3 regions of the Alteromonas mediterranea DE genome follow, and region 1 is predicted to be linked to each of the others. Evidence: predicted binding sites of a transcription regulator. Region 1 holds the regulator's gene; each other region holds the start of a gene.

Region 1 (5,986 bases):
ACCCAAGGGGCAAAAGAGATACCTGTCATAACCTTGGCGCCAGAGTTGGAACAGATGTTGCACCAGTCACTTCAAGCAGGTGGCGAAGATGGCGCTGGTATCGAACCAGGTTTGGCAGACAAGCTGCAAAAATCATTGCAGCAAGCCAGTCAGCAGCAAGAGTTAGAAGGAGAGCCTGCAGTACTCCTAACCTCTGGCATGCTGCGACCCGTTCTGTCTCGCTTCTTAAAGTATTCGGTTGTTGGGCTCCATGTGCTTTCTTACCAAGAAGTGCCTGACGACAAACAAATAAAAATAGTCAGTTCGGTCGGTCAATAATCTGACACTGGGTGATTGGAGAGGTTGCAATGAAAATTAGACGTTTCTTCGGCAAAGATATGCGTGAGGCGTTAAGCCAAGTTAAAGCTGAGTTAGGCAGTGATGCAGTGATCATGTCGAACCGCAAAGTTGCCGATGGCATTGAGCTTGTTGCCGCCTATGATAAAGAGCCTGAAGCAAAACTCTTCACTCCAAAAACATCGCCTAAAGCAACCCCTAAAGCATCAGGTCAAAAAGCCGTGCCTAGCTTAAGTGAGATTATCGGTGATGATGGCCCCGACAGTTTAAAAGCTCTGTTAGAAAAGCAGCACGGCGGTAGTGCGCCTTCATCAAGTAATGCTTCAGCATCGCAGTCGCATTCAGCCAACCATAATCAGCCTATGTCTGCAAATGCGAGACATGCCAACGAAATTGCGTCACACCTTGATTTCTCAGAAGCCTTTATTGATGACGTAGAAAGCCAGCACCTTGCACAAGACGAAGGCAGAGCAACAACATTTCCCGACCACCAAGCGTCCAGCATAGACGAGGCACCCGTCTCTCAATCTGCAGAATTGGCGCAAATTAAAGAAGAGTTAGCGTCGTTGCGCGATGTTTTACAATATCAGGTTGCAGACTTGATGGAAGCGAAAAACAAGCGTCAAAAACCGGTACATCAATACTTGATTACCCGTCTAACGGATATGGGGTTAAGCAGTGCACTTGCCAGTCAGCTAATTAACTATACACCAGCACACTACAATGAACGAGACGCATGGGTGTATCTTCTTAACCTATTGGCTAATCGCATAAATGTGACAGGAAACGATATACTTAGTGCGCAAGGTGCAGTTGCCTTAGTCGGACCGACGGGCACAGGTAAAACAACGACGGTTGCAAAACTAGCTGCTCGCTATGCACAAAAGTACGGTGCAGATTCAGTAGCAATGATTACCATAGATACGTATAGAATTGCGGCCTATGAGCAGCTCGCGACATACGGAAAAATTATTGGCTGTACGGTGAGAAAAGCGCAGACTAGTGAAGAACTTGCGGATTTATTATTCCAACTTCGTCATAAGCGTCTAGTATTGATTGATACGGCAGGGTTTAGCCAACGGGATAGCCGTTTAATTAAACAGATTAAGCAGTTTGATAATGGTCAAATGCCAAAAGTTAAAAAATATTTGGTAGCGCAGGCAAATACACAATATCCTGCCCTACAGCGCATCATTAAGGCTTATGATGATATCGAACTAAGTGGCTGTATTTTCACAAAGTTAGATGAATGCTACTCTTTAGGAGAGGTATTGAGCGCTGCAGTTGAATATCAACTGCCGGTTAGTTATGTCACCGACGGTCAGAAAGTACCTGAAGACATTAAGATTGCGGAGGCAAAATCTTTAGTTTCTGCCGCTGCAAAGCTTTATAAAAAGTACGGTTTGAATCATACTAGTAGCAACAACGCAATTAAAACAGCATAAGCAGTATGATTGACGACCAAGCGAGTAGCTTAAGAAAAATGAAGCAATCACGGTTAATCAAAGTTATCGCCGTCACCGGAGGTAAAGGTGGCGTAGGTAAAACAAACATTACGCTAAACACCGCTATCGCTATGGCGAAGCAGGGTAAGCGAGTTATGGTTCTCGACGCCGACCTCGGACTGGCGAACGTAGACGTAATGCTAGGTTTGCGGGTTGAGAAAAACCTTTCCCACGTGCTATCTGGCGAGTGCACGCTTGATGAAGTGTTAGTCACCGGCCCCCACGGTATTAAAATTGCGCCTGCCACCTCTGGCACGCAATCAATGGCAGAATTATCGCCAACGCAGCACGCGGGTCTTATCAGAGCCTTTAGTGAATTGCGTTCGCAAATCGATGTACTCATCGTAGATACCGCGGCCGGTATTTCAGACATGGTGTTGAGTTTTTCAAAAGCTTCTCAAGACATCATGGTAGTGGTTTGCGATGAGCCCACCTCGTTAACTGACGCCTATGCCTTAATAAAGATTCTTAATCGTGAGCACGGTGTATTTCGCTTTAAAGTTGTGGCGAATATGGTTCGCGATGTACGGGAAGGTCAGGAATTATTTAGCAAATTAAGCAAAGTGACAGGGCGTTTTTTAGATGTTGCACTAGAATTAGTGGCAACCGTACCTTTTGATGAGAATATCCGCAAAGCCGTGAGAAAACAAACGGCTATTGTTGATGCGTATCCGGGTTCTCCCGCCGCTGTTGCGATTACTCAGCTTGCGAGTAGAGCCCTTACGTGGCCCATTCCGGCACAACCGGGCGGTCACCTAGAGTTTTTTATTGAACAACTCGTTGCAGAAAAAGCAGTAGGAAGTCAGCGTTGAACAGCAAGGCCGCCGCTTATCGTCAACAAACCGATAAATCGCAGTTAGTCGAACGACATGCGTCATTGGTTAAGCGCATTGCGCATCACTTGATTGCGCGATTGCCGGCCAGTGTTCTTGTTGATGACCTGATCCAGTCGGGTATGATTGGTTTGCTAGAAGCTGCGCGTAACTTCGACGGGTCGAAAGGCGCGAGCTTTGAAACTTTCGCAGGCATTCGCATTCGTGGTGCTATGTTAGATGAGATACGTAAAGGCGATTGGACCCCGCGTTCAGTACATAGAAATGGACGTGCTATTACCGAGGCTATTTCACAGGTAGAGAGCGAAACAGGCCGCGATGCGAGAGATTCTGATATTGCTGATAAGCTTAATGTAAGCTTGCAGGACTATCACCAAATGCTTAATGAGGTTAATGCGGGAAAGCTGGTAGGTATTGAAGATTTAGGTGTGTCGGAAGATGTAATTACTACTGAGCAGAGTAGAGGTAGTGATGCGCCGCTTGAAGATTTAATGCAAGGCGCGTTTCAAAAAGCGCTTGCCCATGCCATTACGACATTACCTGAACGAGAAGCAATTGTTCTTTCACTGTACTATGATGAAGAACTGAACTTAAGAGAAATTGGCGAAGTTCTTGATGTTAGTGAGTCAAGAGTCAGCCAAATTCACAGTCAGGCCATGTTAAAACTCAAATCACGAATGAAGTCGTGGCAAGCTGACGAAGAATAGAAATTAATAACAATTAACCCCTCATTGGAGGCTATTTTGGACAAAAGCATGAAAATTCTTGTGGTTGACGATTTTTCAACCATGAGACGTATCATCAAAAACCTGCTTAAAGATTTAGGTTTTTCTAACATCCAGGAAGCGGATGACGGAAGCACTGCATTGCCTATGCTGCAGCAAGGTGATTTTGATTTCGTTGTTACCGATTGGAACATGCCAGGAATGCAAGGTATCGATTTGCTGCGCGCAATAAGAGCCGACGACAAACTTAAGCATTTACCTGTACTAATGGTAACTGCAGAAGCGAAAAAAGAGCAAATTGTTGCCGCTGCACAAGCGGGCGTTAACGGCTATGTCGTTAAACCATTCACCGCTGCAACTTTAAAAGAAAAATTAGATAAAATTTTCGAACGTTTAGGTTGATCCAGACGCTCACCAGATAAATGAGGTTTACTGGATGACAACGAATGTAAACGTTCCAATTTCGTTAGAAGAGGCCAAACAGCTTGTCACCTATCTGGAAGAAGGTGACAACGCGTCTGCTAACGCTCTACTTGAAGCTGCCTCAATGAAGGAAAACGTTGAGCTATTTGCTGAAGTAGGAAAGTTAACGCGTCAACTCCATGACGCGTTAAATAATTTTCAAATTGACGACCGCATCAAAAACTTAGCTACCGACGATATTCCCGATGCACAATCCCGCCTAACCTACGTAATTGAAGAAACCGAAAAAGCAGCTAATACTACAATGGACGCTGTGGAAGCGAGTATGCCGATAGCGGAAATGCTGTCGGTGCGTATCGAAAAAGTGATGCCTGAGTGGAAAAAGCTCATGAACCGCCAAATCGAGTTGGGCGAGTTCAAAGCGTTATGTGCAGATTTAGACGAATTATTGGAAGACGGTTCGCTTCAGTCAGCTAAACTTACACAGTTACTTACCGAAGTATTGATGGCTCAAGGCTATCAAGACTTAACGGGTCAAGTTATCCGTCGCGTTATCGACCTTGTAAAAGAGGTAGAAGATAGCTTAGTTAATATGCTAACCATGTTTGGCGAGCGCGAAGGTGAAGAACAAACTAAACCATCTAGCGTTAAGGCCGATAAGGTTGATGGTGTAGAGGCAGAAGGCCCAATTATTGACGCCGAGAAACGCGATGATGTCGTTTCTGGCCAAGATGACGTAGATGATCTTCTGTCTAGCTTAGGTTTTTAGGGGAGCGGGCGCATGTCGTTTGATGTTGACGAGGATATATTACAGGACTTTCTGGTTGAGGCTGGAGAGATACTTGAACAATTACAAGAACAGCTCGTTGATCTTGAGAACAATCCTGAAGATGCGGATTTGCTGAATGCAATTTTCCGTGGATATCACACAGTTAAAGGTGGAGCGGGCTTTCTTTCGCTCACAGAGTTAGTAGAAATTTGTCACGGTGCAGAAAACGTTTTTGACGTAATGCGCAATGGACAAAGAACCCTAACCCCAGAACTGATGGATATTATTTTGCAGGCCACTGACGTGGTGGTAGAGATGTTTGAGCGGGTTAAAGCTCGCGATCCACTCGAACCTGCAGATGCACACCTTGTCGACTTATTGCACAAATTAAGTCGCCCGGAAACGCCAGATGAAAACATTTTTGGCGCCTCTGAAGAGTCAGCCACTGCACCTGAGTCATTTGCTGCGGAGCCTGAACTTGTCATTGAAGAACCTACAGCGCAAGTGCCTAGCGGCACAAGCGACGGTGGTATTGACGAAATAACCGAAGATGAATTCGAAGCGTTACTCGATGAACTTCATGGTTCAAATGCGCCAGGTCAATCTTCTTCAGCAAGTAAGCCATCAGTCGCGCCAGCATCACCTTCAGCACCCACGACACCGACCGCTGGCGGCGATAGCGACGATATCACCGACGAAGAATTTGAAGCGCTTCTCGACGATTTACACGGCAAAGGCCAGTTCGCAACTAGCGCTGCTCCTGCCTCTGAACCTAAAGCACCGGTAGCGCCCGCACCATCGAACTCAAGCAGCGATGAAGAAATTACTGACGATGAGTTCGAAGCACTTCTTGATCAGCTGCATGGTTCAGGTCAAGGCCCTACGCAACAAAGCGCAGCGCCTATTTCACCTGAGCCACCAGTAGATAAAGCGGCGACTGAAGCTGTTCAGAAGGCTAAACAAGCAGCACCTGTTAAAGCTGCGCCTACGTCAAATTCAGCCGCACCATCTAAGCCAGGCTCAACCGCGAAACCCAAAGCGGCTAGCCCAGCGCCTAAGAAAGATGATAAAAAGGCAGCTGCCGCAGCCCCACCGGCTGAAACCACGGTGCGGGTCGACACTAAGCGTCTAGACCAAATTATGAACATGGTGGGCGAGCTAGTATTGGTAAGAAATAGGCTAATCAGCTTAGGCATAAACAGCAACGACGAAAGCATGTCGAAAGCCATTGCGAACTTAGATGTAGTGACTGGAGACCTCCAAGGTGCGGTGATGAAAACCCGCATGCAGCCTATTAAAAAGGTTTTCGGCCGCTTCCCCCGTGTTGTACGTGACCTAGCGCGAAGCTTGAAGAAAGAGATTACTTTAGAGCTTGTTGGTGAAGACACTGATTTA
Region 2 (5,986 bases), 140 kb from region 1:
AGGTAGCGGTGAAATTGTTGATTCTTTTACGTTAAGCGAAGCAATCAAAGGTAAAAAAGCGGTTGTGTTCTTCTATCCGCTAGACTTCACTTTCGTTTGCCCTTCTGAACTGATCGCTTTTGACAAGCGTTTTGACGAGTTCAAAAAACGTGGTGTTGAAGTGATCGGTGTTTCTATCGACTCTCAATTCTCACACAATGCCTGGAGAAATACCCCAGTAAATCAAGGTGGTATTGGCCCAGTTAAGTACACTCTCGTGGCTGATGTTAAACACGATATCTGTCAAGCTTACGATGTTGAGCATCCGGAAGATGGTGTTGCATTCCGCGGTTCATTTTTAATCGACGAGGCAGGTATGGTGCGTCACCAAGTGGTTAACGATCTTCCTCTTGGCCGTAACGTTGATGAAATGCTTCGTATGGTTGATGCACTGGCGTTCCACGAAGAGCACGGTGAAGTTTGCCCTGCAGGCTGGACTGAAGGTAAATCTGGTATGGACGCCTCACCTGAAGGTGTAGCTAAGTACCTATCTGAAGAAGCAGACAAGCTGTAAGCTAGCTACTTGAAGAGTAGAAAAAACAGCGCTTTTAGGCGCTGTTTTTGTTTGAGCTTATAAATAAAAACGTGTTGGGTGAGCCCAGTATGAATACCAGTATCTCAAATACCTTGTTCAGTTAATCATTTTCTACCGGCCATCCGCCTAATGCTTTGTACCGGTTAACCATAAAGCAAAATAGTTCGGTTGTTTTTTGGGCATCGTATAGTGCGCTGTGCGCTTCACTTTGATCAAAAGCGATTCCCGCTGCGCGGCAGGCTTTAACCAACACCGTTTGCCCTAACGCAAGGCCGGCAAGGCTGGTGGTATCAAACGAGACGAACGGGTGAAACGGCGTGCGTTTGATGTTACAACGCTCTATTGCCGCATTTACAAAGCTCTGGTCGAAAGTGGCGTTGTGGGCAACAATCACCGAGCGCTGACAACCAGCGTTTTTTTGCGCCTTTCGGATACCTTTGCATAAGTCCTTCATGGCTTCACTTTCTTCAATTGCCCCGCGCAAGGCGCAATTCGGATCGATGCCATTAAATTCCAACGCTGCGGGTTCTAGATTAGCGCCCTCAAACGGATCTATATGGTAGTGAAAGGTTTCATCGGGATGGAGAATGCCGTCGTCATCCATTTTTACCGTAACTGCCGCGAGCTCCAGCAAGGCGTCGGTTCCCGCATTAAAGCCCGCAGTTTCAACATCAATAACTACAGGGAAATAACCTCTAAAGCGCTGGGAAAGAAGGGGCGGGTTGGCAGACATAAACACTCTTGTAGACTAGATTGAGAAAACTGGCTGGTGGCGTTAATGCGCACCAACATGCGAAATGTATGTAATAGCTGAATTATCGCAAGGATGCCACCGAGTTGCCAGTTTCAATTGAAACACTATTGTTTATAAATCAGGATAGTAGCAAAAACCTGAAACGCGAATGGTATTAAACGCTAAACTTTTCTACACTTTGGACGATAGTTATGTAGAGCGTCTTAACGTGCGTCGCTATTTCTTGTTCTTTTAGTACCTGTCTTGAAATAGATATGCCGACGAATGCTCACTTGCTTGTGTGCGCTCTCGCAAGTTGTTGAAAACGTGGTTGACGGTTAACGTAACCCATACCCGTGTTAGTCTGATTTTCGTTATGGTGTCGAAGTATGGTGTCTAAATTAAAATATATCGCTTTGATGGGGATTGTGGGGTCGCTATCTTCCCACGCTGCTATGCGACAATATTCTGCGACCATTGAAAGCTCCAACTGGCGCATCGATTCCGACACACGTCTTCAGTGTACACTGAACCACGAATTACCAGGTTATGGCGAGGCTATGTTTACCAGCACGGCGTCAAAGCAATTGAATATGGAATTTGAGCTAGACATGCATTTACTACCGAGTAAATTCGATATGGCTGCTGTTTATTCCGTTCCACCAAAGTGGATGCCGGGCGTAGCGCCAAAACCTATAGCCGATATGTCTATCCGCAAGCAGTACAACGGTGACTTACCGCAGGACGCCGCTTGGACAATGCTGTCTGAACTTGAAAAAGGTTTCTGGCCCACTATTTATTACCAAGATTGGTACAACAAGTACGATCAGGTGAGTGTTGCATTAAATGCGAGTAACTTTTCTGGGGTATACCAAGAATTTGTAAAGTGTGTGTCTAACTTACTGCCATTCAATTTCGACGACATTGCTTATACCGTACTGTCATATCAAAACAACAGTACAGAACTGACCAAATACTCGCAAAAACGCTTAACCATGATAGGTGAGTATTTGAAAGAAGACAGTGAGCTAGAACTTGTACTATTAGACGGCTATACCGATAGCTATGGTGGCCGATGGAACAATGAGCAGCTTTCTATACGTCGGGCTAACGAAGTGAAGAGCTACTTGACCACGCTAGGTGTGCCAGAAGACAGAATTCAGTTGACCGGACATGGCGAAAAACGTCACATCGCGCCTAACGATACACGTGAAAGCCGTGCCCAAAACCGTCGCGTAGTGGTTAGGCTTTCTAAGTCGTAGCTTTTTAAGTTACAGTGCCTAACCGCCAGACGCTTTAACTCAATATGCGCATACACACTGCATTTGAATATAAAGCGCCCATACCTTTAATACTTAGTCCTTTTGTGCACGCCACCTGGTAACCGGTACAACATGGTCGGTGAACACGCCGTCGACGTTAGCTACATTCTCTAACGCTTCTAACAGCTGTGTCCCTGTCATGCCTGCAGGCAAAGCGTCTTCGCGATAGGTGTAAGGATGAATGGTCAGCGAATTATCATGGGCGTATTCAAGCCATTTTGCCGCTTCTAATTTTCCTTCTGCCATTGCTTTCTTGTTCAGTAAGTGGCCTAGCCATGGGCCAATGCCATCAGCATAAGAAGCTACCTCGCCCATACCCTCTTTAGTGCGAAGCCAGTCATAGTCGGTGTCGCTTTCGCCCCAATCATTTTCGCCAATAAGCATAACCACTTTGCCTTTATAGCCTAGTGTTTCGCGAATGCGTTTCACCTCTTTGAAGTCGAAACACTGAAGATAGCTGTTGCCACTTTCTCCACCAAAGCCATAGGTATTCAGCATATCGATAACAATTTTGCTAGCGTCGACCCCTTCGTTACTATGAAAAGCAGGCGATTTGACTTCGGGGTAAACGCCTACTGAAGTACCAAATTGGCGATTTAGTTCGCTGATTAATTCAAAGTGCTCTGCTAATGTAGCAAGGGTAAACTGAGCCTGTTGGCCGCGATAACGATTTTCAAATACTTGTTTCCCATCGCTGTTTGCTCGCTCGTGAACCCGTAGGTTTCGTAACTCTTCTAAGGTAAAGTCTCGCGCGTAATACCTGCCATCGGCTCTGTGGCGCTTAGGGTAGACAGCTTCAACGTTCGTCACGGTTTCTAAATGAATATCGTGAAGTACCACGGGAACATTATCTTTGCTAATAACTACATCTTGCTCAATAAAGTCAGGTTTCAAAGAAAAGGCGAGGGTAGCGGCTTCAAGAGTATGCTCAGGTAGGTAGCCAGAAGCACCGCGGTGAGCGATGACTGAGAAGCGTTGAGCACTAGTCAGTTCGTGAGTGTCGGCATGCAAAGTTGGAGCTGCTATGTAGCTTGAAACAGCCAGTGCAATTGCGGGCATTATGTTACGCGCTTTAGCGCTAACACAATAAATACAGCGCCCAAGCCAATCACCATGTGTTTGCTGTGTTGAATTTACGTGTGACGTGGCAATTGCCGTCGTGCTCTTAAAAAAGCCTAAGCGTTTGCGTAGCATGACAATATCGCTCCATGTTGTCATTTATCTCTGCCGTGTAACCTATGAACTTACATTGTGCCCATAAATCCGAAGCCATAATTCGTGCCTGAAAAAATGCTTTCAATGCAAGCCACAGGCACGAATAATTAGTGCGACTGTTCTAGCGAGATTGATTTGTTTTGAATAAGCTCTATGGCGTAACCATCGGGGTCGCGCACAAAGGCTATAACAGTGGAACCGCCTTTTACCGGCCCTGGTTTTCGATAAACATCGGCGCCGTTTGCTTCGAGGTTCTCACAGAAGCGATAGATATCATCAACTTCAATGGCGATATGGCCATAAGCGTCGCCTTTTTCGTAAGTATTGTCGCCCCAGTTGTAGGTAAGCTCTAACACTGTGCTATCAGACTCATCACCGTAGCCTACAAACGCCAGCGTGTATTCGTACTCTTTGTTCTCAGACTGGCGCAATAGGCGCATCCCCATAAGTGAGGTATAAAAGTGTAAAGACGCTTCCAAGTTTTCAACTCGAAGCATGGTGTGAAGCATTCGCATAACAAACTCCTATTTGTGACGAAAGTAAAAGCTAAGGACATAATACAATATTAGCGCGTGTTGAATGTTGCTTACGTCAAGAAACCGTATTAGAAACAGCTTTTTAGTATAATCACCGAGTTAGCTAAAGACACCACGTGCTTATATTAAGAGATGAATGTTAACGCTTTAAGACAGCATTACAATTTTTCCTAGCCTGTTAAAAAGTACGTGTATCGATGAATAAAATACGTTAACAAGCGCCGTGACTAAAAATAATCGAGAAAAGGTTGGACATCGCGTTGGTTTACCTGTACCTTCAATCCCGCTCTAGATATGTTTTATGCTTTACCTAATACTGCGCTGTACCTTTCTTTATTCCTTCAAATTGAAGTTCTATTTAGATATACAACTGCTTTACTAGCTTGGTTATGTCTATTGCTATTCGGTGACTTTCACCACAACATCAATTTTTTTAAAAAAGGTTTTTATTATGTCTAATTCAGTAAACGGCACAGTTAAATGGTTCAACGAAGAAAAAGGTTTTGGTTTCCTAACACCTGAAGCTGGCGGCAAAGATGTATTCGTACACTTCCGTTCAATTGCTTCTGACGGTTTCAAAACTCTTGCTGAAGGCCAAGAAGTTAGCTTTGAAGTTGAACAAGGCCAAAAAGGTCCACAAGCTGCTAACGTAGTTGTTCGATAAGACCATAAAGCTTATCTAATAAAGATGGGCTCTTTTTATCGCTAAGCGATGTTAAAGGGCCTAATTTTCGTTTTAAAATTTCTTAACACAACCTGCGAGGAATTCAAAACAAACAATATCAATAAAGAAGTACTTAATATGCAATTTCAAAATTCTATTTCTACCACCATTGACGCAATACCTCCTGCGTTAATTTCAAATATCTCCACAAATAAAACCACCGTTGCCTTTAAACAAGCAAATACTTATCGACACGTAGTCTTGTCATCGCGTGAAGAAGTTAGGCGATTTGTTGACGAGTTAGTTCAAGCATCTTAAACGTCCGTCAGCCTTGTATTTGAGTGGAAAAATTATCAATTATCACGCGCTTATATAAGAGCAATAATCTTCGCTCCTAGTCGCATTGTCAGATTATTCTTAATGCTGTTGGCAGTGGCGGTAAAAATACGTTTTTAAAGCCCATTGGAAAAAGCTTAGTGCGTTCAAGCAACAAACATAAATAAGAAAAAGTCGTGGGTTAAAACGCTTAGGTCAGCACACCGATTAGCATGCTGACCGAAAAATAGCGTCTCTTGTTAAAACAACGTATAGCGACGAACCACTATTTGGTTTTTAACTTTACGTCTGAATCTGCAAGTAAATAGATACTAGCTGCATAAGCCGCAATATTCTGTGCAAGTTCATCCGGGTTAATTTTGTCGAGGGTATCATCTGGCGTGTGGTGCAAATCGAAGTAATCTCTACCGTTTTGATTTAGTCTAATAGTGGGTACGCCTTTAGCTGCCAGTGGAATGATATCAGGGCCGCCACCAGCGACGTCTGAACCACCGCGAATTATGCCCAGTGGTGATAAGATTTTGGCGATTTCATCGACCAACACCGTAGCTTCAGGGTTAACATTAGACACAAGTTGCCAAATAGTTTGCGCGCCAAAATCAGACT
Region 3 (5,986 bases), 490 kb from region 1:
AGGCGCAATCAGCTGAGTATAAGTGCGTTGAAGCTTTAGCTAACCTAACGCCTGGTGTATTGCTGCTTACGGCAACCCCAGATCAGCTTGGTCACGAAAGTCACTTTGCTCGCCTGCGTCTTCTTGACCCTGCTCGTTTTCATAGTTACAACGCTTTTTTAGAAGAAGAGTCGAAATATAGCCAGCTGGCCGACGCCGTCGCGCCACTGCTTTCAGATGCAGAGCCTAACGACAAACAACGTACCAAATTGGCAGAGTTCGCCCCTGATGTCATGGAGCACACCGGCGATTTGAGCACGCCAGAAAACCGCCATGCGCTGTTACACCAGTTAATTGACTGTCACGGCACTGGCCGCATGCTGTTTAGAAACCGTCGCGCTAATATTGAAGGCTTTCCTGAACGTAAACTGAGCGCTTATGAACTTGCGTTGCCTGAAGTCTACGCAGATGCGGTAAGCGGCGGCGACCTGACCTACTCGCTTTACCCCGAGCGAATGGCCAACGTGGTAAATAGCTGGACTAAACACGACCCTCGTGTTGAATGGCTGCTTGACTTCATGCAGAGCGTTAAGCCTGAAAAAATACTGCTTATTTGTGCCAGTGCTCGCACTGCGCAAGAGCTAGGTGAAGTCATTCGCACTCAATCAGGCATTCGACACAGCGTATTCCACGAAGGTATGAGCATTGTAGAGCGCGACAAGGCTGCTCACTACTTTGCCGACGAGGAAGAAGGTGCACAAATTCTACTGTGTAGCGAAATTGGCAGTGAAGGCCGTAACTTCCAGTTTGCCCACCATTTGGTGTTGTTCGATTTACCCATTACACCTGATTTACTGGAACAGCGCATTGGTCGACTCGATCGAATTGGCCAAACGCAAACAGTACAAATTCACGTACCGTATCTTGCTAAGACCGCGCAGCATGTGTTGTTAGATTGGTACCATGAAGGACTAAACGCATTTGAGAAAACCTGCCCGACAGGCTCTGGCGTATTCGATGACGTTAAACCGTTGCTTGTTGGTGCATGCTTACATCCCGATGATATAAGCGCTCGTGATGAACTTATCAATATGAGCGTAACGCTGAACAGCCAGCTTGTAGCGCAGTTGGAGGCCGGACGAGATCGCTTACTAGAGTTAAATGCCTCTGGTGAAGGGCGCGTAGAGCAGTTACTCGAAGACATTGTTACCCTTGATAGCGAACAAGATCTATCGCGCTTCATGGGCCGCGTGTTCGACGCTATCGGTGTACAGCAAGAAGAGAAAGGCAACGACTGCTTTATTCTTATGCCTACCGAGTCTATGGTGAGTCAGCTTCCTGGCCTTGACCCTGAGGGAATGACAGTCACCTACAAGCGCCGTGTGGCAACAACCTTAGAGAACGTGCAGTTTCTTAGCTGGGACCACCCTCTTGTTCATACCGCCATTGACGTTATCCTTACGGATGTTCACGGCAAGAGTAGCATGGGCTTTATTGCTGAGCCGTCGCTGCCAAAAGGCGCATACTGGATAGAGGCGTTATTTGTTCTTCATGCTCAAGCGCCAAAAGCGTTGCAGCTTGGCCGTTTCTTACCGCAGACGCCGGTACGCGTATGCTTAGATGCACAAGGAAATGCGTCTGACTTAAGCTTCGATGTGAAACGTAAGATTGGACGTAAAATTTCAGCGCAGCTATTGAAAGCCCTGCAACAGCCACTTGAGTTGGCTATTGAGAAGGCGCGTAAGCTTGCCCACCAGCAGGCCAATCAAAAGCAGCACGACGCGTTGAATACCATGCACTTGACCTTGGGCGAAGAAATTCAACGTTTACGCGACTTACAAAAGCGCAATCCAGCGGTGCGAGACAGTGAAATTGAGTTCATTGAAACGCAAATGAATGCCCTCGATAAGGTAATTCAGGAAGCTGATGTTCAGCTAGATGCGTTGCGAATTGTGGTAAACAATCCGTAACGCTCCCCCTTAACGGCTACTTATAAGTGACACAACGCAATGGCTAACCCGAGCTTTGTTTATAACCCACCAATGACGCCTTATCTTGATATTTTGTATCAGGATGAGGATATGGTGGTAGCACACAAACCCAGCGGGCTATTGAGTGTTCCCGGTAAAGCACTAGAACACCGCGACTCTCTGATTAGCCGTGTTAACACTGTGTACCCCACTGCTACCGTGGTACACCGGTTAGATATGGCCACTTCGGGTATTTTAGTACTGGCACTTAACAAAGACAGTCATCGCCATATCTCTAAGCAGTTCGAGCTTCGGCTAACCCAAAAACGCTATTTCGCGCGGGTTCACGGCCATATAGAGGAAGATTCGGGCGAAGTAGACTTACCCCTTATCTGCGACTGGCCTAATAGACCAAAACAAATGGTGGACTTCGAACGGGGCAAAAAAGCCATTACGCGGTTTGAAGTCATTGAGCGTGCCACTGACGATGCAGCGCGCCGCTATACCTTAGTGGCGTTATATCCCATTACAGGGCGCTCACACCAACTACGGGTGCACATGCTAGCCTTGGGCCACCCAATCTTAGGTGACCGGTTGTATGCTCATGACGAGGCGCTTAGTATGGCCCCTCGCCTTCAACTTCACGCTGAAAGTTTAAGCTTGACTCACCCAACATTGGAAAAGTGGTTACATTTTAAAACCCCTATCCCGTTTAGCCATTATCGCCCAGGCGCCCTTTCTATTGATAGAGACTAGCGTTAATTTGCCTTTTACTGTGACGTGCTAACCCCCCGTTATTCTTTTTAACCATTGCTATAGTTTTTGCTTAGAGTGCCGATAACTGTTTTAGTTATTGGTACAAACGAAGCAACGGGTTAAGCACCAGTTAATGGGTAGAACTAAAAGGCAAATCTCTCTTCTATGAAAAGGCAAACTATCCTTCTGTTATTTGCTGTCATCGTATCCCTCTTACCTATGACGGCGCACAGCAACTTTCTGAAAGACGTGAGTAATGCTTACTTACCTGGTGAAGTAAAAACAATCATGGTGGGTGAAGGCGAAGCACCGATCATTGAAATAGGGGCCAAAACACCACTGCCTCTTGGTACAGCCATAGTTCTTACCGAACCTTTCCCATCTAGCCTCACGCTTTCACAAGGCAATAGCCTTGCCGACTTGCTCGCAGAAAAAGGCTGGAACGTAGTCATTAGCCCTTTTCATTTACCCGTAACACCCAGTGAGCCAATAAACGAAGATACGATGCCTGGTTCTTTAGATGAGGGTGATAGCGCGCCTTCATCACAACCCAATGAGATACACCCTCGTAGCAATCAACTCACACAATACCTTAGCTTCGAAACGACCGTTACTGCGCTCACGCTTCAACTCAGCGCGTTGTATAATTATTTACAGGACCGAGGCGGCTATCGCATGGTAATAGCCCAAGGCATGCTTGCCACCACATTTTTGTCTGCCACAGAACAACAGCCCGCCTTAGAGCCAGATACATTCATTGCCATATCGCCCTTTTGGCCCGAAGAGTCCACCAATAACTTAGTAATAGAAACCATGGCTCAGGCCAACTACCCTGTCCTAGATGTTTCTCTTAACAACTTTAATGATTGGGAGAGCAATACCACATTAAAAAGGAAAATTAGAGCAAAAAACGCACTAAAGTTGCACTACCGGCAAATAAATATTCCAAATAATTCTTTAACCTTTAGTATAAGAGATATTCACAAACCCCCACAAATTCAGATGGTTGCAAATAGCGCCATAGGCTGGACCCGCCACTTGGGCTGGTAATTTATTCACCTACCGATTAGGCTAAATTAGCACCCAAAACAGTTACCTAAGTATTTCAGACAAAATAATACCCTGCCCTGGCACGTGGTAACTGCGTTATAGACTATAATATTTCATAGCAAACAGAGACGGTTGAATTACTTGTGAATGTTCAAGATTTTGTAGACAACAAAGCAAAGCAGCTGTGTTTCTATTTGAGAGCATTTTGGCAAGGAGAGCTTCCTATCGAGGAGATCGAGCTATTTTTCTGGGATAGTATGGAAGAGTGGGGCCAAATTGAATACACGTTAACCCAGCCCTATACACAAAAAGAACGGGTGTTTTGGCATGTACTTCATCAAGTGCATTACTGGAACGAAGAGAAACTGACAAAAGATCAGTTTCTCATTGATGAACTTAATAACTGCGTCAATTTTCTCGAAGGATTAGGTCATTGCCCTTTGGACTGCGTGGGGATACGCCCTTAGGCTCCCGTCTACGGCAAAAATAAGTGACCAACAACGTCACAGGATGTCGATACTTACCTATTGCCGCTCAATGGGTTATTGCTAAACCTCGTACTTCGTGGCTCAATATGCTTTTGAGTTATTGCCAAAGGCTGAAGTTTTGCTTACCGCTTTAAAAACGTTCAACGACAAACGCTATTTAAGTATTTTTCTGTTTGGTATTTCCAGCGGTTTCCCTTGGATAATGATTGGCTCAGTGCTATCAGCGTGGCTAAAAGACGAAGGCTTGTCCCGCTCTGCAATCGGCCTTTTCGGAATTATCTTTGCCACTTACTCATTCAACTTTTTATGGTCGCCCCTTGTAGATAAGCTCAAGCCACCACTATTAGGTCAGCGTAAAGGGTGGATTTTCGCTATGCAAGGCTGCATCGTTTTACTCTGTCTTGGTATGTCGCAGCTAAGTGCAACTTACGACTTGTATTACGTAGCGTTAATTGGTCTGCTCATTGCTGTAGCGTCAGCTACACAGGACATCGCCATTGATGGCTTTCGCATCGATTGTGTGGAAAAAGAGGATAAAGACGGTATGTCAGCAGCGTCCTCTGTGGCGACGGCTGGCTGGTGGACAGGGTATGGTGGGCTTGGTGCCATACCGTTTTTCTTGGCCGACTTAACGACGTGGTCATGGCCCAACATTTATCTTTTGCTAAGCGTAATAATGGTACTTTTAATGTGCGCTACGTGCATAGCAGATGAACCTCAGATTGATAGAGAGGCTTTGCTTGAAAAGATAACAGACGCCAACGCTACGAGCTCGCCACTTGTCTATTGGATTAGAACCACGCTTATCACGCCTTTTGCCGAGTTTTTTAACCGCAATGGTGTGAAACTAGCAGCGTCGTTTCTGCTTTTCATCTTTCTATTTAAAATTGGCGAAGCATTTTTAGGGCGCATGAGTATCGTTTTTTATAAAGAGGTAGGGTTCTCCAACAGTGACATTGCCACCTATTCGAAATTACTCAACTGGTGGGTGACCATTGTTTTTTCTTTGTTAGGAGGCTTAGTTAATATTCGCTACGGCATATATCGAGGGCTGATGATTGCGGGCGTCGCCATGGCGGCGTCGAATCTTCTTTTTGCGCTGATTGCGCAAACGGGCCCATCCACCTCGTTACTCGCCGTCACGGTGATCGTTGATGGGTTTACCGGCGCATGGAGTACGGTAGCGATGGTCGCTTTTATCTCGCTGCTGTGCAACAGAGCCTTTAGCGCCACTCAGTATGCGCTGATGGCGTCATTAAGTGTAGCCGGCAGGACATTGGTTGCCTCTAGCAGCGGTATTGTTGTTGATAGCTTAAACGGCAACTGGAGTTTATTTTTCATCATTACTGCCGTAATGGTTATTCCAAGCCTTTGCTTTTTGTATTCAATTCGTCACCATATAAAGCGCGTGGAAACGGCTTAACACTCTAACTAGCTTGCCTGTTAGCAAGCTAGCGTTGGCTTGTATCATAAACGCGATATTGATTTCGACCGCTTTCTTTTGCGTCATAAAGCGCTTTATCTGCACATTCTAACCATGCCAGAGGGCCTTTAAACGCTGAACAAAATTGGGCAAGACCAAGGCTGACGGTAAAATTTATCGACTCGCCTTCGTGCTCGACCACCAAACGCTGTGCGAGCTGACGAATTCGCTCAGCGACAATACGCGCATCTTCAACGGTAGAGTCATTGAGGATAATCGCGAACTCTTCTCCACCATAGCGCCCGGCTAAATCGGTTTCG

What was found. Region 1 encodes FliA, which starts transcription of late flagellar genes. Its sites were predicted from a motif close to CTAAAGNTNNNNNNNNNNNNGCCGATA; they were not measured.
Region 2: the regulator FliA is predicted to act here: its motif matches at 1,490-1,516, upstream of MADE_RS06135 (flagellar protein MotY).
Region 3: the regulator FliA is predicted to act here: its motif matches at 2,763-2,789, upstream of MADE_RS03350 (DUF3530 family protein).

The regions. Positions count from the first base shown of each region.
Region 1 is NC_011138.3:1,203,796-1,209,781, forward strand. Features, by position in the region: gene flhA (flagellar biosynthesis protein FlhA) at 1-318, shown strand, start outside; gene flhF (flagellar biosynthesis protein FlhF) at 348-1,781, shown strand; gene MADE_RS05525 (MinD/ParA family protein) at 1,787-2,653, shown strand; gene MADE_RS05530 (RNA polymerase sigma factor FliA) at 2,650-3,381, shown strand; gene cheY (chemotaxis response regulator CheY) at 3,418-3,801, shown strand; gene MADE_RS05540 (protein phosphatase CheZ) at 3,836-4,591, shown strand; gene MADE_RS05545 (chemotaxis protein CheA) at 4,604-5,986, shown strand, end outside.
Region 2 is NC_011138.3:1,341,810-1,347,795, forward strand. Features, by position in the region: gene MADE_RS06125 (peroxiredoxin) at 1-553, shown strand, start outside; gene rnt (ribonuclease T) at 675-1,307, opposite strand; gene MADE_RS06135 (flagellar protein MotY) at 1,697-2,569, shown strand; gene glpQ (glycerophosphodiester phosphodiesterase) at 2,663-3,823, opposite strand; gene gloA (lactoylglutathione lyase) at 3,952-4,359, opposite strand; gene cspE (transcription antiterminator/RNA stability regulator CspE) at 4,832-5,044, shown strand; gene MADE_RS06155 (hypothetical protein) at 5,183-5,362, shown strand; gene MADE_RS06160 (M20/M25/M40 family metallo-hydrolase) at 5,646-5,986, opposite strand, start outside.
Region 3 is NC_011138.3:712,439-718,424, reverse strand. Features, by position in the region: gene rapA (RNA polymerase-associated protein RapA) at 1-1,949, shown strand, start outside; gene rluA (bifunctional tRNA pseudouridine(32) synthase/23S rRNA pseudouridine(746) synthase RluA) at 1,989-2,705, shown strand; gene MADE_RS03350 (DUF3530 family protein) at 2,871-3,755, shown strand; gene MADE_RS03345 (hypothetical protein) at 3,899-4,222, shown strand; gene MADE_RS03340 (AmpG family muropeptide MFS transporter) at 4,320-5,666, shown strand; gene MADE_RS03335 (sensor domain-containing diguanylate cyclase) at 5,695-5,986, opposite strand, start outside.